3 regions of the Streptomyces sp. NPDC020965 genome follow, and region 2 is predicted to be linked to each of the others. Evidence: riboswitches for the same ligand, from Rfam matches in the RefSeq annotation. Region 2 holds a riboswitch; each other region holds the start of a gene.
What was found. Region 2 has a riboswitch for cobalamin ahead of ACH4S7_RS00325 (cobalamin biosynthesis protein). Riboswitches for the same ligand answer to the same signal wherever they lie in the genome.
Positions count from the first base shown of each region.

Region 1: linked by a shared signal. The riboswitch ahead of ACH4S7_RS21775 (CbtB domain-containing protein) and the one ahead of ACH4S7_RS00325 (cobalamin biosynthesis protein) in region 2 are both predicted to bind cobalamin.
Region 3: linked by a shared signal. The riboswitch ahead of metE (5-methyltetrahydropteroyltriglutamate--homocysteine S-methyltransferase) and the one ahead of ACH4S7_RS00325 (cobalamin biosynthesis protein) in region 2 are both predicted to bind cobalamin.

Region 1 covers NZ_JBIRRE010000007.1:88,766-96,312, forward strand. The annotation lists gene ACH4S7_RS21750 (PQQ-binding-like beta-propeller repeat protein) at 1-1,035, opposite strand, end outside; gene ACH4S7_RS21755 (hypothetical protein) at 1,141-1,752, shown strand; gene ACH4S7_RS21760 (hypothetical protein) at 1,972-2,232, shown strand; gene ACH4S7_RS21765 (aldo/keto reductase) at 2,313-3,194, opposite strand; gene ACH4S7_RS21770 (histidine phosphatase family protein) at 3,306-3,872, opposite strand; cobalamin riboswitch at 3,946-4,074, shown strand; gene ACH4S7_RS21775 (CbtB domain-containing protein) at 4,112-4,336, shown strand; gene ACH4S7_RS21780 (CbtA family protein) at 4,402-5,169, shown strand; gene ACH4S7_RS21785 (hypothetical protein) at 5,221-6,633, opposite strand; gene ACH4S7_RS21790 (VOC family protein) at 6,784-7,179, shown strand; gene ACH4S7_RS21795 (DUF6597 domain-containing transcriptional factor) at 7,119-7,547, opposite strand, start outside.
Region 2 covers NZ_JBIRRE010000001.1:58,982-66,528, forward strand. The annotation lists gene ACH4S7_RS00300 (hypothetical protein) at 1-827, opposite strand, end outside; gene ACH4S7_RS00305 (alpha/beta hydrolase) at 952-2,079, opposite strand; gene ACH4S7_RS00310 (class II aldolase/adducin family protein) at 2,463-3,125, opposite strand; gene ACH4S7_RS00315 (anion permease) at 3,383-4,633, shown strand; gene ACH4S7_RS00320 (hypothetical protein) at 4,646-4,870, shown strand; cobalamin riboswitch at 5,104-5,246, shown strand; gene ACH4S7_RS00325 (cobalamin biosynthesis protein) at 5,363-6,331, shown strand; gene ACH4S7_RS00330 (cobyric acid synthase) at 6,328-7,547, shown strand, end outside.
Region 3 covers NZ_JBIRRE010000004.1:90,732-98,278, reverse strand. The annotation lists gene ACH4S7_RS14280 (sugar-binding transcriptional regulator) at 82-1,053, shown strand; gene ACH4S7_RS14275 (class II aldolase/adducin family protein) at 1,109-1,747, shown strand; gene ACH4S7_RS14270 (NAD(P)-dependent oxidoreductase) at 2,053-3,060, opposite strand; gene ACH4S7_RS14265 (FGGY family carbohydrate kinase) at 3,057-4,652, opposite strand; cobalamin riboswitch at 4,942-5,161, shown strand; gene metE (5-methyltetrahydropteroyltriglutamate--homocysteine S-methyltransferase) at 5,348-7,547, shown strand, end outside.

The sequences.
Region 1 (7,547 bases), on a different contig from region 2:
CTCGTGCCCCACCTCCGAAGCCTCCGAAACCCCTGAAGGCCGGTCCACCGAGGGCTCGTTCCGCACCTCGGGCGATCGGGGAGCCATGGCCGCGTCCCGGTCCGGGGGCCCGGGGGCCGGGAGCGGCACCGCCGCGGCGCACACCTCCCGGGCCTCGCGCCGGTACTCCTCGACGTGTTCCCGCACGGGGACCGGCCAGCCGCCCCACCGGGTGCCCGCACCCCACCGCTCCGCCAGCTCGTCGGGCCGGGGGCGGCGGGCCGGAACCGGGTCCAGGCAGCGCCCGATGATGTCCCTGAGCCCCTCGGGCACCGCGTCGAGCGCCGGCGCCCCCTGGGCGATCCGGTGCTGTACGGCGGCGGCCGGTCCATCGCCGAAGGGCTTCACCCCGGTCGCCGCGAAGCACAGCAGCGCGCCCAGGCTGAACACGTCCGATCCGGAGGTCACCGTCCGGCTGTCCCGCAACTGCTCCGGGGACATGAAGTCGGGGGTGCCGAGGAGTACCCCGCCCTCGCTCGTCACCTGCGTGGTCGTCCCGGATATCCGGGCGAGACCGAAGTCGATGAGGAGGGCACGGTCGCGGTCGAGCAGCACATTTCCGGGCTTGACGTCCCGGTGGACGATCCCGGCCGTGTGCAATTCGGCGAGCGCCAGGGCGAGATCGGCGCCCAGGGCCCGGACCGCGTCCTCCGGGAACGGACCGCAGCGCCGGAGCGCGGCACCCAGGGTGGGCCCCGCGATGTAGCGGGTGGCCAGCCACGGCGGGTCGGCGTCCGCGTCGGCGGCCACCGGCATGGCGGTACAGGGGCCGCGCACTGTGCCGGCCAGCTCCGTCTCCCGCCGGAACCGGTCGCGGAAGGACGGGTCGTCCACCAGATGGGGACGCATCGTCTTCACGGCCACCAGCGCGTCCGGCTGATGCTCGCCGTCGCGGCGGCCGAGGTACACATCGCCCATCCCGCCGCCGCCGAGCCGGGCGAGAATCGCATACGGACCGATCCGCCGCGGGGACATGGCACCGAGCGGTCTCAGCACGTGCCCACCCCTTCTCCATGGCCTCCCGCCGAGGGGACGCCATCGTACGCTCTGATCAACATGGCGCACACGGAGACGGGTTGGCGCCTCCGGAGAAGGGGACGCATGGCGGACATCGGGGCACTGTACGGAGCGGTCGGAGCGCTCGTCGGCGCCGGGCTCACCGCTCTCGGCGGGGTCTACGGACCCCTGCGACTGCACCGGCGGCAGACTGAGGAGCAGGAGAGCGAGAAACTGGCCCTCTGGCGGGAGGCCGAGACCGCCCGACTCCTGCTGATCAGGGTGACGAGCCGGGCCTGGCTCGACGCGCTGGACCGCGCCGTCCAGGAGCTCGAAGCCCACCGCCCCATGGATCTGGAGCGGTTCGACGAGGAGACCGTGCGGCTCGGCCAGGAGGCGTACCGGGCGGGCATCGACCTGCGGACCGACTCGGTCGACGTGCCCCGCGAGCTGATCGCCGTGCCCCGGGGAGCGGGCGACGGGGACGCGCTGGCCACCGACGCCCGTTCCCAACTGCTGGGCCATCTGCGGGAGAGCAACCGCCTGATACGGGCCGAGGTCCTGCGCCACTCCGCCGACGGCGGATCCCGCGCACGCACCGTGGCCCCGGAGACCCTCGCGGCACTGGAGCGGACCCGGGAGGCGCGCGCCACCGTGAACCGCCTGCTCCGCGCGCGCGAGGGCGAGCTCAACGGTGAAGTGGTGCGGCCCGGCTGACGAACCGTCCGGCAGCGAGGGCGCCCGGGGTATCGGCGGGACCACTCCCGATGTGATGATCATTTACTTCCTGGCAGGCACTTTACTTGCCCTTGACCCGATGGCAAGCTGATCATCACTTCGGCCCGCGCGGCGATGTTTCCCCCAACTCCCCTGCCCTCAGGGCTGGTTGACATGCGCGGGTGCGGAGAGCCTGAGGTCCCCAGAAACGGAGAGCTGATGTTCCGTCGTGTACGCAGTGCGGGTGTAGTGGTGGCGATGGCGGCCGGTATGGCCCTGGCACTGTCGGGCGGTACCGCCCACGCCCAGGAGCGGGAGCCCCGCTCCGGTGGCCTGCTCAACATCACCGGGCCGCTGATCGTGACCGGTGACATCGACCTGATCGAGGACGTGTTCGAGCACATCAGCGTGCCGATCCTCGGACAGGCGGTGCACCAGATGTACGACTGGGCGAAGTTCGAGGGCATCCTGAAGCGCTGACCCCACCCCTTGGCGTCGGCGGCCTCCTGGATACCGGGGGCCGCCGACGCTCCCTCACCCGGCGAGCCCGTCGCCGGGGTTCAGACGCCTACCCCGCCGGAGGGCCCCAGCCGGTCCAGACGCTCCCGGTGTACCGGGGTCAGCCGGAGATCGGCCGCGGCCACGTTCTCCTCCAGATGGTCGAGCCGGCCGGTGCCGGGGATCGGGAGAATGACCGGGGAGTGGTCGAGCAGCCACGCGAGCGCGACCTGCGCCGGGGTCGCGTCGAGTTCCGCCGCCACCGCGGCCAGCTCGGCCGCTCCGCCCGAAGCCGCTCCGCCCGAAGCCGCCCCGCCCGGAGCCGCTTCGGCGACCGGCCGCCACGGCAGGAACGCGATCCCCGCCGCCTCGCAGGCCGCGAGTACGGGCTCGTGCTCGCGGTCCACCACGCTGTACCGGTTCTGCACGCTCGCGACCTCGACGATCCGCCGCGCCTGGTCGAGTTCGGTGACGGTGATCTCGGACAGCCCGATCAGTCCGATCTTGCCCGCGGTCTGGAGTTCCCGCAGCGCGCCGAGCTGGTCGGCGAGGGGGGTCTCCGGATCGATGCGGTGCAGTTGCAGCAGGTCGAGCCGGTCGACGCGCAGTCGGCGCAGGGCGTGGTCGACCTGGTCGCGCAGGACGTCGGGCCGTGCGTCGAGCTTCCACTGGGCGGTGGGACTCGATCGCGCAATGCCCACCTTCGTGGTGATGAGCAGCCCGTCCGGGTACGGGTACAGGGCCTCGGCGAGCAGTTCCTCGTTGGCGCCCCCGCCGTACATGTGCGCGGTGTCGATCAGCGTGACGCCCAACTCGACGGCGCGCCTGGCGATGTTCAGTGAGGTTTCCCGATCGGGGCCGGGCTCGGTCGGCAGTCGCATGGCTCCGAAGCCGAGCCGCCGTACGCCGAGCTCTCCCCCGATGTGGAACGTGGTCGATGTCATCTATCGTCTTCCCCTCATTCAACGGCACACGCTAACAACGCCGTTGGACCGGGAGCCGGCATTTGATGGCCCGGGGGCCGTTCCGGGTCGGTGGACTCCGTCGCCGCACGCTCACCCGCCCCCGGGGGCGGACCCGCACCGGAGGTTCCAGCGGTTGAGGCGGCCCGAGAGGCGCGTCAGGGTGAGCGGGGCGACGTCCAGCCGCCAGAAGGTCTCCAGGGGCAGGTCCAGCGCCCGGACGGTCGTCGCGCGGACGACCCCCGGCTCCACCACCGCCACCACATGGCCGGGGTCCAGCGAATCCAGCCACGCCCCCACCCGCCCGCACAACTCCCGCAGGGACTCCCCGCCGTGCGGCGCCGCCGAAGGGTCGCTGAGCCAGCGGGAGACGGCGGCGGGCTCCGCCGCGCTCACCTCGTCCAGGGTCCGGCCGTGCCAGGTGCCCATGGCGCAGTCGGCGGGCGCCGGTACCCGCTCCGGTCGCAGGCCCAGCGCCGTCGCCGTCTCGCGGCAGCGGCGGGAGGGGCCGGTCAGCGCCCGGTCCGGGCGCGGCAGCGCGCCCGCGGCGGCCCCGGCGGCACGCAGGCCCGGTCCGTCGAGTCCCTCATCGCCCCCGAAGCGCGCCTCCCGCAGCGCGCTCGTGGTCGCCGGTGAGACCAGTGTCAGCCGTACCGTCATATCCGCCCCTTCCGTCAGGCCCCCCCCGGGGGCCGTTGTTTTCGGCCATCCCACGCCATGGCGGCCCCCGCCCTCAAGCGGTACGGTCGCGTGTACATGACGAAGGTGTGACGGAAGTCCGGTGCGAATCCGGCACGGTCGCGCCACTGTGTACCCGTATCTCCGCGGGAAGTCAGACCCGGCACCCTCGTCTTCACGGCACCACGAACGGGACGCGTGTTCCCTCTGGAGGTTCTGCCATGGCCCAGTCCGCCGCATCGGCGTCCGTGTCACCGACCGCACCGGCGATCGTCCCCGTATCGCTCAAGGAGATCGCGCCCTGGGCCGTCTTCACCGGCGTCCTGGCACTGATCCTGCTCTACTTCGTCGGCGCCGAGCAGGGCGCCACCTCGCTCATCTCGGGCGAAAGCGTGCACGAATGGGTGCACGACGGCCGCCATCTCCTCGGCTTCCCCTGCCACTGAGACAGCACCACTGAGGCACGACCACTCAGCACCCGTCTCATCGACATCGCCCAGGGGAACCATCCATGAACTCCATATCCGTCAGAGCCCTGCTCGTCCGCGGCATGGTCGCGGGCCTGATCGCCGGCGCCGTCGCCCTGGCCGTCGCGTACTTCCTCGGAGAGGGCCCGGTCGACGCGGCCATCGCCTTCGAGGAGGCCAACAGCCATGAGCACGGCGGCGAGGAGCTGGTCAGCCGGACCATGCAGTCCACCGCCGGACTCGCCACCGGTCTGCTGGTCTTCGGCGTCGCCGTCGGTGGCGTCGCGGCGCTCGCCACCTGTGTCGCCCTCGGCCGCGTCGGCCGGTTCGGTCCGCGCGCGACGGCCGCGCTGGTCGCCCTCGGCGCGCTGCTGGCCGTGTACGTCGTGCCGTATCTGAAGTATCCGCCGAATCCGCCGGCCGTCGGCGACCCGGACACCATCGGCGAACGCACGACCGTGTACTTCCTGATGGTCGTGCTCAGCGTGCTGCTCGCGGTGGCCGCGGTGATCCTGGGGAAGCGGCTCGCCCCCCGGCTGGGGAACTGGCACGCGACGGCCGTGGCGGGAGCGGCGTTCGTCGTCGCCGTGGGGATCGCCTTCGCGTTCCTGCCGTCGTACAACGAGGTGCCGAAGGGCTTCCCCGCCTCGGTGGTCTGGGAGTTCCGGCTGTCGACGCTCGCGATCCAGGCGACCCTGTGGACGGTCTTCGGGCTGGTCTTCGGCGAACTGACCGAGCGACTCCTCGTGCCAAGGGCCGCCCCGCGCGACGGCGCGAGCACGGCGCGGCGCGCGACGGCCGCCAGGAGCTGAACCGAGGCCGCCGCCCCCACCGGTCCGATCCGTCCGGTGGGGGCTCCGGCGTCAGTCGGCGTACGAGACGGTGACCGCGTCCGGCGCCTGCCCCGCCGCGCCGACGCACCGCGCGGTCGAACCCACGGCCGTGGTGGGCAGCTTGCTGACGACCAGGGTCAGACACCGGCCGAGCGCCCGCTGTCCGTAGTAGTTCGGATGGAGCAGCTCGCGCTCCTCGTCGGCGGGCAGTCCGGCCCTCGTACGGGGCAGATAGCGGGCCCACTCGGCCCGCGCGGCGGTCGGTCTGACGATGGTGCCGTCGGCGGCGAAGGAGGTCTGGAGGGGGTCCTTGCCACAGACCTGGTGCCCTTCGAGCAGCCGGCCGAGGTCCACGAAGTCCGCACCGGCCCGCTGGGCGGCCTTCTTGATCTCGGTGTTGAGGGCGGGGCCCGCCCCGGTGCCGAGCCAGCTCAGATCGCGGTTGTAGAAGGGGCAGCCGTACGCGCTCCAGCGGTCCCAGCTGTTCTCGTCGTGCGCGGCGGTGGTGGTGGGGTCGCCGGTGGCGAGGGGCAGCGGGTAGGACTGCACGACGATCCTCGGGGTGACACCGCTCTCCTTGACCGCCTCCCTGACGGCCTGGACGGCCTTCACCACCTTGTCGCCGACCGTCCGCGTCCGCTCGGCCACCGGGGTGGTGATCGCCGCGTCGGTCGAGCAGTACCGATTGTTCTGCCAGGCGTCGGCGCACGCCTTCATGGTCTTGATGAGCTGGACGTCGTCCCCGCCGACGGAGAGGACGACGGTCCTGACGGTGTGCCCGACCGCCAGCTTCCGCACCTGTTCGAGCTGCGCCTCGCTGTTTCCGACGGCCCGGGAGAGCTGTTCGGCCTCCGTACCGGAACAGGCGATGTTGACGTGCGTGGCGGTGGCGTCCACGATCTCGGCGGCGACCGAGCGCCGGCAGTCGGCGGTGTAGATCTTGTCCAGGCCGAGGCCCGACGCCGTCACCCGGTCGGTGGCGTCCCGCAGGGCCTGGGGGACGCCACCGAAGTTCTTGAGGCCCTCGGCGTTGCCGAGCCAGCGGGCGCCCTCACCGGAGAGGAAGCTGTCGCCCATGGTGACGATCGCGTCGGGCTTCGCCTCGGTGGGGGCCGGCGTCGGAGCCGACGTAGGAGCCGACGTAGGAGCCGACGAGGAGGGTACGGGGTCCGGGTCGGGCACCGGGGTCGTGGCGGGCGGGGATGTCACGGTGGCCGCCGGCGTGACGGCGGGCACCGGCGTGCCGTCGGGTGGAGACGGCTCAGCGGGCAGCGGCGTCGCGTCGGACGAGGGCTCCGCGGCGGGGGTGGTCGGCGGCGGGGGTTCCTCCAGCGCCACGGCGGTGGCGGCCGGGAGCACGGCGAGCGCGCACAGCACGGCGGCGGCGGTACGGAACCGGTGTCCGCCGCGACGGGCCGTGGGTCGGGTGGGGCGCGTGGTCATCAGTGGGTCCTTCCGCTGGTGCGTCCCCCTCCCAGTGATCTTGCGGCCGGAATCACGCCGCCACGCCTGCCGGGGCGCGAGATCACCCGTACGGCACGAGGTCCGATTCGTTCAAGACGCACGTACCGATCCCGGCCTAGGTTGGAGCCCATGACCCCACGACTCGACGCGATCGGCATCGCCACCGCCGACATGGCCGCCTCCCTGGCCTTCTACCGACGTCTCGGCCTGGACATCCCGGCCGAATCCGATACCGCCCCGCATGTGGAGTGCACCCTGCCGAACGGGCTGCGGCTGCTCTGGGACACCGAGGACGTCGTCCGCTCCTTCGACCCGACCTGGACCAAGCCCGGTGTCGGCGAGGAACGCGTCGGGCTCGCGTTCCGCTGCGACAGCGCCGCCGAGGTCGACGCGGTCCACGCCGACCTCGTCGACGCCGGCTACCAGAGCCATCTGAAGCCGTGGGACGCCTTCTGGGGCCAGCGCTACGCGGTCGTGCTGGACCCCGACGGCTGCGGTGTCCAGCTCTTCGCCGACACCGCGTAGGCGCTCAGCGTCGTACCGGCCAGTTCGCGCGTCTCCCGGGCGAGATGCGCCTGGTCGGCACAGCCCGCGGCGAGCGCGGCGGCGGCGTACGGCATCCCGTCCCGGACGTACCCCAGCGCCCGCTGGAGCCGCAGCACCCGGGCCAGTGTCTTGGGTCCGTAGCCGAAGGCGTCCAGGGAGCGGCGGTGCAACTGACGCGCACCGAGCCCGACCGCGTCCGCCACCGCGGCGACGGTGCGGCCCGCGTCCAGGAGGCGTACGACCTCTCCGAGCAGCGGGGCGGGGCCGTCGGGCGCGGCGGCGGCCCGGTGCAGGGCGATCTCCTCCAGCGCGGCGGCGGGGTCGGCGGCGGCGTCGACCCGCTCGGC
Region 2 (7,547 bases):
ACCGCCCAGCTACCGAGGGGGGTGAGAGTGGCGGAGCGGCCCCTGTCGAGGGTGAGCGCGCCGACGGAGGCGAGTCCGTCGAGGGCCCAGTCCAGGAGGGGGGCGACGGTACCGGCCGCGGGGGCGGGTGTGACGCCCGCGGCGGGGCCCGCGTTCTCCGGCGCGGTGGCGTCGGGGGCGGGCAGCGGCTGGGCCTGCGGCCCATAGGGGACTTCGCAGCGCTCGGCGCGCAGTTCCGCGACGCGCTGTTCCAGCAGGTCGAGCAGGGCGGGCACCAGCACGGGCCCGGCCGAGAGCTGAAGGAGGGAGAGCAACTGGGGGACGGCCTCGACGACCTCGGCGACCGCCGCGGGGGCGACGTCGTCCGGCGCCGGGTGGGCCAGCGACCAGGCGTCGAGCAGGGCGACCCAGCCACGCAGTACGGCCATGTCGTCGCGGTCCCAGGCGCGCAGCCGCCAGCCGGGGCGGGCGGTGTCGCCGTGCAGTTCGACAAGGCCGGCGAGACGGGCGCGGTCCCAGCCCGCGCGTACCTGGAGCGGGGTCAGTCGCAGCGCGGCGGCGGCCCGTTCCTGGGCGGTCGCGGCGAGCGGCGTGGTGCCGGGATCCCGTTCCACGGCCGCCCAGCGGGCGATGCGGACGGCGTCGGCGAGGACCGCCCTGGCCTGGCGGGCCAGTTCGGCGGGGGGCAGCGTGCCCTCGGGCGGCCTCGGGGCCGGCCGGGTACGCCGGGTCGTCACGGCCCGTCGGGCGGTGGCCAGTGGTCGCGGGCGGACAAGACGGAGTCTGGAGTTGCGCGCCAATTGCTCATCAGGCTTTCGGGACGTCACGGGGACCAGTCTTCCCGCTGATAGCCCGAAAGCCCAAACGGAACCTGAGGTGCCGAGGGTTGGCCGGTCTTCGACGGTCGTTCTGACAGGGCCGCATCACGATAGGCGCGTGGTGCGCCGGGAGTCACATCAGGGGGGTGAGGAAGCGGCGGAGTGCCTCTTCGTAGCGGGCCGGATCAGCGTTCCACATGGCCGCGTGGGGGGCGTCGCGGACGGTGTGGAGTCCGATGAGATCGGGGCGGCGGGCGGCGAGTTCACGGGACGGGCCCCAGAGGGAGAGGGTGTCGTCCGGGCCGTGGAAGATCAGCGTCGGCACCCGCAGGGACTGGGCGTCGGCCAGGGTGAGCAGCGATTCTCCGTAGAGCCCGGCCCTCCCCTGGGCGGCCCGGACGGCCAGCGGCAGCAGCGGGACCGGAGTGTGGTGGGCCGCGGCGAGGGCGCGGAGGGTGGCTTCCCGATCGAGGACCGGGGAGTCCAGGACGAGGCCGCTGACACGGTCGCGGAGGGGGGAGTGGGTCGCCGCGTGCAGCGCCATGGTGGCGCCGGTGGACCAGCCGTGCAGGACCACCTTGTTCGCGCCGTTGCGGACGGCGAAGCGGAGGGCGGCATCGAGATCGCGCCACTCGGCGTCGCCGAGACGTCCGAGGCCGTCGGGGGAGCGCGGAGCGTCCGGGTCGCCGCGGTACCCGAGCCCGAGTACCGGTAGACGTCTGCCGTGCAGAAAGGGAAGGAGGTTCATCGGGTGTTCGCGGGTGGTGCCGAGCCCGTGCACGGCGATGATCCAGGTGTCCCGGGGTCCGGGCACGAACCAGGCGGGCAACGCCCCCAGCTCGCCCGGGACGCTGACGTCGGTATGGCCGATGCCGAGGGCTTCGGTCGGGTCGCCGGTGTGCAGGCTCGGGGTCAGCCGCACTCTGGTGCCGGGGTCCAGGGTGCCGTGGGTGATGCGTTCCAGGCGGCGGACGAGGGTGTCGGCGGAGTGCGGCACGGTGTCGAGCACCGGGCCGACGACCGCGTGGACACCGTGCCCTTCGATTCCGTAGGTGCCGGGCCGCCTGGAGGCCATACCGCGGGTCAGGGTGATCCGGCCCGGTTCCGCGGCGTGCACGGTGAGCCGGGGGTCGCCGGGCAGGGGCCGGCCGGGCGACGCCTTGAGCACCGCGTCGCTGGCGTACCGGCCGGCCGCGACCGCGACCACACCGGCGCCGATCAGGGTGGTGACGGCCGCTGCCGTCACTGTTGCCGGGCGCACCCCTCCAGTGTCGGCACCACCGGGCGGCCCTGCCAGCGGGCGGGGGCCGTGGGGGGCGTCGTGCCGCCACCCACGGCCCGCCGCCCATTGCCGACTGCCCGCGCTGGTGCGCCAGGCGCCGGCCCCGGTCATCGGCCCCCGGAAGCCGGTCATCGCCGGCCCGGGAGCGGTCGGCGTGGGCCGTGAGCGGTCGCCGGGACGCCACCGCAGACGCCCGCCGCCGCCGATCCGGGCACTTGTCCGACCGCGCATCCCGCCCTGGCGGGGCCCCGGGCGCCCGGACACCGACGGCCGGTGGCAGCACCGGCCGTCGGCGCCTCGCCCCCGGATACCTCGCCCCGGGCGCCGGGGGCACAGGCGCCAGGGGCACAGGCGCCGGGGGCTCAGCCTTGCTGGCCGTACCCCTTGAGCTGTTCGGTGACCTCGGTGAGCTGGGCGTCGGTGAGCAGCGACGGGACCCGGCCGGGCAGGGAGGACGCGGTGAGCCAGAGGCGACACATCCATTCGAGCTGCGCGGTCCGGTCGTACGCCTGGTCGAGGGTGTCCCCGTAGGCGATGGTGCCGTGGTTCCGCAGCAGACACGCGGTGCGGCCGTCCAGGGCCCGGCGCATGTGCTCCGCCAGGGCCTCGGTGCCGTAGAGGGCGTACGGAGCCACGCGGACGGGCCCGCCCAGCGCCGCGGTCATGTAGTGGATCGGCGGCAGCTCGGTGACGAGGGTGGAGACGGCGGTGGCGTGCACGGCGTGGGTGTGGACGACGGCACGGGCGCCGGTGCCCTGGTAGACCGCCAGGTGGAGGGGGAGTTCGCTGGTGGGCGCGAGACGGCCGATGACCTGTCGTCCGTCGAGGTCGACGCCGACGATGTCGCCGGCGGTGAGCCGGTCGTAGGGGACCCCGCTGGGGGTGACCAGGAGGAGGTCACCGACCCGGGCCGAGACATTGCCCGATGTGCCCACCACCAGCCCCTCCGCCGCCGTCCTGCGGGCGGTGACGACGAGATCGCGCCACCCCTGTTCGATCGCGTCCTGACTCGGCTGATCGCTCATATGACGATCCTGGCAGCCGGAACCGCGCCCCGACAGACCGCGCGTGATGCATATCACCACACAAGCCATGAATAGCCCTTAGCGGCCACTTCGACCGGGCGCGGCCCGGCCCGGGGGCCGCGATCAACCCCCGCCGAGAGCAAGTGGAGTCCGTAACCTCACTTGGAGACACCCCGAAGTACACCCCAGTTCACCTTCCGTTCATCCAGGTTATCTACGTTCGCCGGGCCACTGACGTCCAAAGATTGCCTGGGTAAATGGAACACATCACGCTGCTGCTCACGATCGTGATCGTGACGGCTCTCGTGTTCGATTTCACGAACGGTTTCCACGACACCGCCAACGCGATGGCGACGACCATCTCGACCGGCGCCATGAAGCCCAAGACCGCGGTGGCGATGTCCGCCGTGCTCAACCTCGTCGGCGCGTTCCTTTCGGTGGAGGTCGCCAAGACGATCTCCAGCGGCATCGTCAACGAATCAGGCATAACCCCAGAAGTCATCTTCGCGGCGCTCGTCGGCGCCATCCTCTGGAATCTTCTGACCTGGCTGGTCGGTCTTCCGTCCAGTTCGTCGCACGCCCTCATGGGCGGTCTGATCGGCGCGACCATCGCCTCGGTCGGCATCAGCGGCGTCAACGGCGGCACCGTCGTCACCAAGGTGCTGATCCCCGCCATCGCGGCCCCGCTGGTGGCCGGCATCGGCGCCTACCTGGCCTCCCGGCTGACGTACAGGCTCGGCAAGAACGCCGACGCCAAGTCCACCGCGAAGGGCTACCGCGCCGGCCAGATAGCCTCGGCCGGTCTGGTCTCGCTGGCCCACGGCACCAATGACGCCCAGAAGACGATGGGCATCATCACGCTGGCCCTGGTCGCGGGCGGCGTGCTCGTCCCCGGCTCCAACCCCCCGATGTGGGTCATCGTCTCGGCGGGTGTCGCCATCGCGCTCGGCACCTACCTCGGCGGCTGGCGCATCATCCGCACCATGGGTCGGGGCCTCACCGACCTCCAGCCGCAGCAGGGCTTCGCCGCCCAGACCAGCGCGGCCAGCGTCATCCTCGCCTCCTCCAACCTCGGCTTCTCGCTCTCCACCACGCACTCCTGCTCGGGTGCCGTGATGGGTGCGGGCCTCGGCCGCAAGGGCGGTGTGGTCCGTTGGTCCACCGCCACCCGGATGTTCGTGGCCTGGGGTCTGACCCTGCCGGCCGCCGGTCTGGTCGCCGCGGCCTCGGAGCTGGTGACCCGGCAGGGTGACTGGGGCATGGCCGTCGTCACGATCTTCCTGGTCGCCTCGTCCGCCGCGATCTGGGTGTACTCGCGCCGCCAGGTCATCGACCACACCAACGTCAACGGAGACGACGAGGGCGACGCTCCCGGCGTCGTGACCGAGGCCATCGCGGCCGTCACCCCGCCCCCGGCCGGCACTCCCGTGGCGGACGGTCTCAAGTCGACCATCCCGACCCCCGCCTCCTCCGAACCCGGCCAGGCGACGCGCCCGGCCGCGGTGTAAGGACAGATCAGCATGAACATCGACTGGGCAGCCCTCGGCTCCGTATTCGGTATCAGTCTCGTCGCCACCGTGGCCCTGGTGGGCCTGTTCACCCTGGGCATCATCGGCCTGAGCAAGGAGCCGTCGGCGAGCGGCCAGGGCGGCGGCTCCGTCGCCGTCGCACGCACCGGCGCGTATGTCTGCTTCGCGCTCTGCCTGGCTGCCGTCTCGTACGGGATCTTCCTGATCGTGACCTGAGGTCACCGCCGCACCACCGCACCACCCACCGGGCCGGAACATCGCCGTCGATGTTCCGGCCCGGTGCCGTTCCCGGCGCCGCCGGCCGGGGGACGCCCGCGCCGTACCCGGGGACGGCTCACCCGCCCCCGGGCCGGGTCCACCCCCGTACGCCGTCCCGTACTCCCCCACTGGGCCCGGTTCCGTGTGGGGCTCGGCACACTGCCCCGTCGCAGGTCAACGGCAGGTTGACGGGTGTTCGCGCAGCGTGGTGGACTGCCGAGGCCATTACGACGTCAGCAGAGGAAGCCGGTGCGAATCCGGCGCGGTCCCGCCACTGTCACCGAGGACGACCATCCCCGGAAGCCAGGAACTCTCACCGTCGATCACGTCGAACCAGGGCGCGGATACCCTGAGTGAGGACATATCGCCATGCCCGGCCCCGGTTCAGCCGCTCCCCCGTGTCGCGCCCCGCGCTCCCGACCCGTCCGGAACGAGACTCCGGCCTGAACCATGCGTGCCGACCGAGTTTTCGCGTACGGCGCCCCCCTCGGCCTCGTCGGGGACCTGCTGCTCGGCGATCCCCGCCGCGGACATCCGGTCGCCGCCTTCGGTCGTGCCGCGGGCGCCGTCGAGCGTGTCCTGTGGCGTGACCACCGCGGGTGGGGCGCCCTGCACACCGCCGTCTGCGCCGGAGGCGCCGCACTGGCCGCCGCGCTGCTCGCGCGCGGGGTCCGGGTCGCCCCCGCCGCTTCCGTCGCCCTGACCGCCGCCGCCACCTGGACCGTCGTCGGCGGTACGTCGCTGGGACGGGAGGCGCGCGCCATCGGCGCCGCCCTCGAAGCCGGGGACGTGACCCGGGCCCGTGCGCGACTCCCCCATCTCTGCGGGCGTGATCCGCAGTCGTTGGACGAGCGGCAGATCGCCCGCGCCGTCGTGGAGTCCGTCGCCGAGAACACCTCCGACGCCGTGGTGGGCGCGCTGGTCTGGGGCGCGGTCGCCGGTGTGCCGGGTCTGGTGGGCTTCCGCGCGGTCAACACCCTGGACGCGATGGTCGGACACCGTTCGCCCCGGTACCGCCGGTTCGGCTGGGCCTCGGCCCGCCTCGACGACCTCGCCGGCTGGCCGGGCGCCCGGCTCACGGCCGCTCTCGCGGTGCTCGCGGGCGACGACCCGCGCGGCGCCGTACGGGCGTGGCGGGCCGACGCCCACCGGCATCCGAGCCCCAACGCGGGCCCCGTGGAGGCGTCGTTCGCCGGAGCGCTCGGCGTCCGGCTCGGCGGCACCCTGGCGTACGGCGGCCGGGTCGAGCACCGGCCGGTGCTCCATGGCGCGGGACGGCCGGTGGAGGTCGCGGACATCGAACGCGCCGTGCGGCTGTCACGGCGCGTGGGTCTGCTGGCGCTGGGCGTGAGTGTGGCCGGGCGGCTGTTGGCCACCCGGGGAGCGCGGCGGGTCCGCGGACGGGAGGGGACGGCATGAGTGGTCGTGGGAAGCGCGGTGGCGGGCTGCTGGTGGCGGGGACGACCTCCGACGCCGGCAAGAGCGTCGTCACCGCCGGGATCTGCCGCTGGCTGGTGCGGCAGGGCGTGAAGGTCGCCCCCTTCAAGGGCCAGAACATGTCGCTCAACTCCTTCGTGACCCGGGAGGGCGCGGAGATCGGCCGCGCGCAGGCGATGCAGGCGCAGGCCGCGCGGGTGGAGCCGACGGCGCTGATGAATCCGGTGCTGCTCAAACCGGGGAGCGACCGCAGCAGTCAGGTGGTGCTGCTGGGCAAGCCGGTCGGGGAGCTGAGCGCGCGTGGCTTCTTCGGCGGGCCGGACGCACCGGGGAACGCGCTGCGCGGCGGCCGGCAGGAGGCGCTGCTCGGGACCGTCGTGGCGTGCCTGGAGGAGCTGCGGGGCACGTATGACGCCGTGATCTGCGAGGGGGCGGGCAGTCCGGCCGAGATCAATCTGCGCCGTACGGACATCGTGAACATGGGGGTCGCCCGGGCCGCACGGCTCCCGGTGCTCGTCGTCGGGGACATCGACCGCGGCGGCGTCTTCGCCTCCTTCTTCGGTACGACGGCACTGCTCGGCGCCGAGGACCAGAAGCTGGTCGCGGGGTATCTCGTCAATAAGTTCCGCGGGGACGTGGCACTCCTGGAGCCGGGGCTTGAGATGCTCCGGGGACTCACCGGACGGCAGGTGTACGGGGTGCTGCCGTATGCGCGGGGCCTCGGCATCGACGAGGAGGACGGGCTGCGGGTCTCGTTGCGCGGAGCCGTGCGCGAGTCGGTGGTGGCACCGCCCGTCGGCGCGGACATCCTGCGCGTCGCGGTGTGCGCGGTGCCGCTGATGTCCAATTTCACGGACGTGGACGCACTGGCCGCCGAGCCGGGTGTGGTGGTCCGATTCGTGGACCGGCCGGAGGAGTTGGCCGATGCGGATCTCGTGATCGTGCCGGGAACCCGGGGCACGGTACGGGCGTTGGAGTGGCTGAGGGAGCGCGGACTCGCGCGGGAGCTGGCGCGCAGGGCGGCCGACGGCCGTCCGGTGCTGGGGATCTGCGGCGGGTTCCAGGTGCTCGGTGAGCACATCACGGATGAGGTCGAGTCACGGGCGGGTTCCGTGACCGGTCTGGGACTGCTGCCCGTGCGGGTGCGGTTCCGGGCCGAGAAGACCCTTGCACGGCCCGCGGGCACAGCGCTCGGCGA
Region 3 (7,547 bases), on a different contig from region 2:
CGGGGAAGCCGACGCGGAGAAGTCGGCACGGGAAGGCCGGAGCGGAGACGCCGGCGCGGGCAGGATCCGAACGGAGGACCGATGGAGAGAGCAGTTGGTCAGAAGAAACCGCCGCTGGGAAAGATCGCGCGGCTCTACTACGAGCACGGTCTGACCCACCAAGAGATCGCCGATCTGTGCGGGCTCTCCCGGATCAAGGTCACCCGGCTGCTGGCGGAGGCCCGCCGGGTCGGCATCGTGGAGATCACGGTGCACAGCCAGGACCATCTGTTCGTGGGCCTGGAATCGGCTCTGGCACACGCCTACCCCCTGCGTCAGGCATGGGTCGGACCGAGCTTCGAGGACGAGGCAAGGGCCGCCCACTCGCTGGGGGCGCTGGCCGCGGACTGCGTCGGCGCCTTCCTCGACGAGGGCACGACCATCGCGGTCGGACTGTCGGGGTCGGTCGCCTCGATCCCCGAGCATCTGCGCCGGACAGCGGCCGCGGACGTGAACTTCGTCCCCCTCACCGGAAGCAAGGGCGGCATCTCCCGAGCCGCCAGTTCGCACGAGCTGGCCCTCGCCTTCGCCGCTGCCACGGGCGGGCACGCCTACCACCTCCCCGCTCCCCTCCTGGCGCGCACCACCCGGGCTGCCCAGGTCTGGCGCGAGGACCCGGCCGTCCAGGAGACGCTGGAGCGGGCGGTCTCGGCGGATGTGCTGATCGCCGGGATCGGCGGTACGACCGCCGACGCCGGCCTGCTCGTCCAGGGCCTGAGCGCCGCCGAGCTGGCGGGCATCCGCGAGCGGGGCGGAGTCGGCGACATCTCCGGCCGCTTCTTCGACGCGGACGGCGCCGCGGTGCCGGGTGAGGTGGACGAGCGGCTCATCGGACTGAGCCTGGAACAGCTCCGCGCCGTGCCCGTCCGGATCGGCGTCGCCCGGGGGGCGGCCAAGCGGGAGGCCCTGGAGGTCGCGCTGCGCCAGGGCCTCGTCAACGTCCTGGTGACCGACGTCGGCACCGCCGAGGAACTGCTCGCGGCCGCCGACGCCACACCGGGCACGCCCTCATGAACACACCAGCGGTCATACCGACCGACGGCCCTGCCGTCGTACGAAAGGACATGATGTGAAGCCGGTTCATACCCGCGAGGACCTGTGTGAGCGGCTGGCCGAGGTCGGCCGGCTCGCCGTGGAACGCGGACTGGTGCTCGCCAGCGGGGGAAACCTGTCGGCGCGACTGCCCGGCAGCGATGAATTCGTTGTCACCGGCGCGGGCACCTGGCTGGACCGTCTGGAGGTGGCGGACTTCACCGTGATGACGGTGGCCTCGGGCGAGCGTACGGGGGGCGCGGCGAAGCCGTCCAGCGAGTGGAAGCTGCACCAGCGGACCTATCAGGTGCGCCCGGACGTCAATTGCGTGGTGCACCTCCATCCCCAGCACGCGGTCCTCCTCGACGCGATCGGGGCGCCGATCCGGCTGATCACCCTCGACCACGCCTACTACGTCCGCTCCGTTGGCACGGTGCCCTACCACCCGAACGGCTCCGACGAACTCGCCGACGCCTCCGCCGAGCAGGCGCTGCGCCACGACTGCATGGTCCTCTCCCACCACGGCTGCTCCTCGCTCGGTGCGGACATAGGCATGGCCTTCCGCCGCGCGATGAATCTGGAGGAGGCCGCGGTGGCGACCTACCGCGCTCTCGCCCTGGGCAACACCACGGCGGCCTTCCCGGCGGCGGAACTGGTGGCGCTGCACCACGCCTGACCGTCCGGCTCACTGCGACCGGCACGCCTGACCGTCCGGCCCGCCACGACCCGCGTCCGTGGCCGTGGCCGTCCCGCCCGCCACGAGGGGGCGGGCACCCGTACCACCGGGTGCCCGCCCCCTCGTCCGTGCACTCTCCTTCTCCTCGTACGAGCCTTCCGAGCCTTCCGCGCCCCCGCTTGAGACGCTCGCTCCGATGGTTGAACCGCCCCTTCACCCGGAAGCCCGCCCGTGCCTGACACGCCCGTGCCCGGACCCCCGCGTGCGGCAGGCGCGGGGTCCGGGCACGGGCGGAGTCCGGTGGGTCAGGAAGCGAGGTCCTTCGCGTTGGCGACGGCGGCCGGCGGTTCGCCACTGGCCCAGGCCCGGAGGGCGCGTTCGGCGATGCGGGAGTGTTCGGTGATGACATCGTCGGACGCGCCGCCGATGTGCGGGGTGAGCGTGACGTTGTCCAGCCGGAACAGCTCCGATTCGGCGGGCGGGGGCTCGGTCCAGAAGACATCCAGGCCCGCTCCGGCGATCCGCTTCTCGCGCAAGGCGGCCAGCAGCGCGTCCTCCGCCACGACGGCCGCCCGGCCAGCGTTGACCAGGTAGGCGTCGGGACGCATCAGAGCGATCTGCTCGGGGCCCACGAGCCCCACGGTCGAGTCGTTGAGGGGCACATGCACGGTGATGACGTCGGAGCGGCTCATGAGTTCGTCGAGGCCGACGATCTCGGCGTCGTCGCCGAGGTCCCCCGCCGCCAGGAAGGGGTCGTAGACCAACACGGTCATGCCGAACGCCAGCGCGCGGCGCATCACCCGGCGGCCGATGGCGCCGCCACCGAGGATGCCCAGGGTGCGCCCGCCGAGGCCGATCCCACGGAAGCGGGTGTAGGGCTCGAAGATGTCGTCGGCGTGCCAGTTTCCGGCCCGCATCCAGCGCTCCGCCGCCCCGGTGTGGCGCACGGTGGACAGGATGAGGGTGAAGGCGAGATCGGCGGTGATCTCGGCGTTGCGCGCCGGGGTGGTCGCCACCGGTATGCCCCGGCTGGTGCAGGCGGGCAGGTCGACGTTGACCGGGCTGGCCCGGCAGGTGACGACGAACTTCAGCGCCGGCGCCGCGTCCAGGGCCGCCTGGTCGACCTTGTCGACCTCGCAGACGACCGCGTCGGCCACGGCGAGCCGGTCGGCGAGCTCGGGCCGGGCGAGGGAAGCGCCCGCCATCGACGGCTCCACGGTCTCGACGTCGAACAGACCGGCCAGCCGTTCGGCCGCGGCCGGGTCGAAGGGCGCGGTGATGAGCAGCCGCGGGCGCGGTGACGCACTGGTCACAGGGATTCCATTCCATCGGCGCCGGGCGCCGACTCGCTAGGGTCGGTAGGGGGAGAAGAGGGCGGTGACGCCTCGGTCAGCGTCCGCAGGTCACGCAGGGAGGGCCAGACGGGACGGAGCGCGTCCCGGGCGGCGGCGAAGGTACGCGCCTGCCGGTCGTGCAGATCCCGTACGACGGGGTCGGGCCGGAAGGTGTGGGTGGCGGCCGGTGGAGCCAGCAGGGCGAGCGCGGTGTCGAGGTCCTCGGTCACCCCACCGGCGACCATGGCCAGCGCGGCCACCCCGCGGGCTCCCAGCTCAGGTGCGGTGGAGCGCTCCACCGGCCGGCCGGTGACATCGGCCACCACCTGGCAGAGCAGGTCCGACGACGCCGATCCGCCGGTGATCCGCAGCGCCCGCCCGTCGACCGGTTCGTCCAGACACTCGCGCAGGGTGAGGGCGATCCCCTCGTAGACGGCGCGCACCAGTTGCCCGGGGGTCGTCAGGACGCTCATTCCCACCCAGGCGGCGGAGGCGGCCGGGTCGACGAACGGGGCACGTTCCCCCTGGGGCGAACCGTAGGGGAGGTAGAGGACACCGCCGGCGCCCGGACCGGCGGCCCGCGCCGGGCGCTCCAGGTCCGGCCAGTCGCTGTCCGCCTGCCCGGTCACCGTGCGGACCCAGTCGAGGTTGGGCGCGCCCGCCATGGGGGCCAGGCATTCGAGGACGCTGCCCAGACCGGTCGCCAGCGTGATGCGTCCCTCGGCCCCGGGGCCGGACATGTGCGCCGGGCCGGCCCGGCGCACATTGGCCGCGAAGGCCGTGGTGCCGACGATGAGGTAGGCGTCGCCCGGCCGGACCGCGCCGAGGCCGACCCCGCCCGCGGCGGCGTCGACCAGTCCGGTGGCCACGGGGATCCCCTCGGGCAGGCCGGTGGCGCGCGCGGCCTCGGCGCCGACCGTGCCGGCCGGTGCGTGCGGTGGTCGTACGGGGGCGAGCAGATGCCGGAACCGCTGGTGTCCCACTCCCTCGATCAGGGCGTCGGAGTAGGCGCCGGTGGCGACGTCGAGGTAGGTGCGGGAGGCATCGGAGGCATCGGTGGCGATCTCCCCGGTCAGCCGGAAGCGTATCCAGTCCTTGCAGTTCAACTGGTGTACGGCCCGTGCCAACCGCTCGGGGTGATCGTCCTCCAACTGCTCCAGCAGCACCGGCAGCGCGCCGGGGAACAAGGCTGAGCCGGTGATGTCGCTTACCAGAGCACCGCGGCCGTCCTGTTCCCACCGGGCCACCCGGGCGGCGGCGGTGCCGTCCATCCAGATCGCCGCGGGGCCGCACGGGCGCCCGTCACCGTCCACCAGCCAGGCGCCGTCGCCCTGCCCGGTCACGCCCACCGCGACGATCTCGACACCGTCACCGGCGTCCCGCACGGCGGCCCGCACCGTGTCGCGGACCGCGGACCAGATCTCGTCCATGTCCTGTTCCACCCGGTCACCGTGGTGCGTGACCTTCAGCGGTACCCGTGACCGGCCGAGTTGCTCTCCGTCCCGGGCCAGGACAACGGCTTTGACCGCGGTGGTGCCGGCGTCGATGCCGACCACTGCCTGCCGAGTCACTGATGAACCTCCCACAACCGAAAAATGAACATTGGTTCGCTGGGCGATCCAAAGTGCAGCAAACCTAGGTGGCCCCCAGGCGGCAGTCAACCGATTCCGGTCGTGGGTGCGGTGCCGGCAGGCCGGGGAGCCTCGCGTACGGCCCGGCCGGCGGGAGGCTCCCCGGCCGCTTCCCGCCCACGCTTGAGCCGCTCCACCGCCACCGGGCGCCCGCCAACCCTGATTCCTCCGTGGCGCACATCACGGTCCGGAATGTGAACGGTGCTGACTGGGACCCCTCGGTGCCTCTAGGCTGCGGGGCACAGCTGGTTCGCCCTGCCCGCCAGGCAGACGCGTCGTAAGAGGGAACCCGGTGGAAATCCGGGACTGCCCCGCAGCGGTGAGCGGGAACGACCGCCGTCATACGCACTGGACCCCCTGGCGGGGTCTGGGAAGCGACGGCCAGTAGGTGTCTGCCTCGGTAGGCGTGCCCGCGAGTCCGAAGACCTGCCCGCTGTCCGCGTACGACCGATCGTGCGCGGCGATCCCGGTGACCTCGTGGGCAGGTTGGGGTGCCTCCGGACCATGTCCGGGGGAGTGCACATCAGGCGGACGGCCGCGCCCGGCGCGCGGCATCGGTCCGTCCGGTCTGTCACCCCTTCGCGTTCTCGTCCCGTCCCCGGGATCTCATGAGACATCTCGCGAAGGAGAGTTCCGTGACACCGAAGTCCGCAGCCGCGGCAGCACGCGCCACCGTGTACGGCTACCCCCGCCAGGGCCAGAACCGGGAACTGAAGAAGGCCATCGAGGGCTACTGGCAGGACCGCGTCACCGCCGACGCCCTCCGGGAGACCGCGGCGGGCCTGCGCCGGACGAACTGGCTGCAGTTGGCCGACGCCGGGGTCCATGAGGTGCCGACCGGTGACTTCTCGTACTACGACCACATGCTGGACACCAGTGTCATGGTCGGCGCCATTCCCGAACGACACCGCGACGCCCACGCGGCGGACGCGCTCGACGGCTACTTCGCCATGGCACGCGGCACTCAGGACGTCGCGCCGCTGGAGATGACCAAGTGGTTCGACACCAACTACCACTACCTGGTCCCCGAACTCGGCCCCGACACCGTCTTCACGGCCGACTCGGCCAAGCAGGTGGCCGAATTGAAGGAAGCCCTCGCGCTCGGTCTCACCGCCCGGCCGGTCCTCGTCGGACCCGTCACCTATCTCCTGCTGGCCAAGCCCGCCCCCGGGGTGCCCGCCGACTTCGAGCCACTGACCCTGCTGGACCGGCTACTGCCGGTGTACGCGGAGGTCGTCGCCGATCTCCGGGCCGCGGGCGCCGAGTGGGTGCAGCTCGATGAGCCCGCCCTGGTCCAGGACCGCTCCCCGGCCGATCTGAATGCCGCCGCCCGCGCCTACCGTGACCTCGGCGAGCTCATCGACCGGCCCAAGCTCCTGGTCGCCTCCTACTTCGACCGCCTCGGCGACGCCCTGCTGGTCCTCGCCAGGAGCCCCATCGACGGCCTCGCCCTGGACTTCACCGAGCGGGCCACCGGCAATCTCGACGACCTCGCGGCAGCCGGGGGGCTGCGCGGCAAGCGTCTGATCGCGGGCGTGGTCAACGGTCGCAACATCTGGATCAACGACTACGAGAAGTCCCTCGCCACCCTCGGCACCCTGCTCGGCCTCGCCGACCGGGTCGATGTGGCCGCCTCCTGCTCCCTGCTGCACGTCCCGCTGGACGCCGCCGCCGAACGCGATATCGACCCGCAGATCGGCCGCTGGCTCGCCTTCGCCCGGCAGAAGACGGCCGAGATCGTCACCCTCGCCAAGGGGCTGGCACGAGGCACCGGCGCGATCACCGCCGAACTCGCCTCCAACCGGGCCGATCTGGCCTCCCGCGCCGGGTCCGCGCTCACCCACGACCCGGCCGTCCGGGCCCGTACCGCCGCCGTCACCGATGCCGACGGCCGCCGTTCCCAGCCGTACGCCGAGCGGACCATCGCCCAGCGCGCCCACCTCGGCCTGCCCCTCCTGCCGACCACCACCATCGGATCGTTCCCGCAGACATCGGAACTGCGGACCGCCCGCGCCGACCTGCGCGCCGGACGGATCACCACCGCGGAGTACGAGGAGCGCATCGGCGAGGAGATCGGCGAGGTCATCTCCTTCCAGGAGAAGGCGGGCATCGACGTCCTGGTGCACGGCGAGCCCGAGCGCAACGACATGGTGCAGTACTTCGCCGAACAGCTCACCGGCTACCTCGCCACCCGGCACGGCTGGGTCCAGTCCTACGGCACCCGCTACGTCCGGCCGCCGGTCCTGGCCGGGGACATCTCCCGGCCCGAGCCGATGACGGTCCGCTGGACGTCCTTCGCCCAGTCGCTCACCGAACGGCCCGTCAAGGGGATGCTCACCGGGCCGGTCACCATGCTCGCCTGGTCCTTCGTCCGCGACGACCAGCCGCTCGGCGATACCGCCCGACAGGTCGCCCTCGCGCTGCGCGACGAGGTGCGGGACCTGGAGGCGGCCGGCACCTCCGTGATCCAGGTCGATGAACCCGCACTCCGCGAGACCCTCCCGCTCCGGTCGGCCGACCATGCCGACTATCTGCAGTGGGCCACCGAGTCCTTCCGCCTCACCACCAGTGGCGTACGGCCGGCCACTCAGATCCACACCCATATGTGCTACGCCGAGTTCGGTGACATCGTCCAGGGCATCGACGACCTCGACGCCGACGTCATCAGCCTGGAGGCCGCCCGCTCCCATATGCAGGTCGCCACCGAACTCGCCGCCCACGGCTACCCGCGTGAGGCCGGACCGGGTGTCTATGACATCCACTCGCCGCGCGTTCCGAGCGCCGATGAGGCGGTCACCCTGCTGCGCAAGGGACTTGAGGCCATCCCGGCCGAAC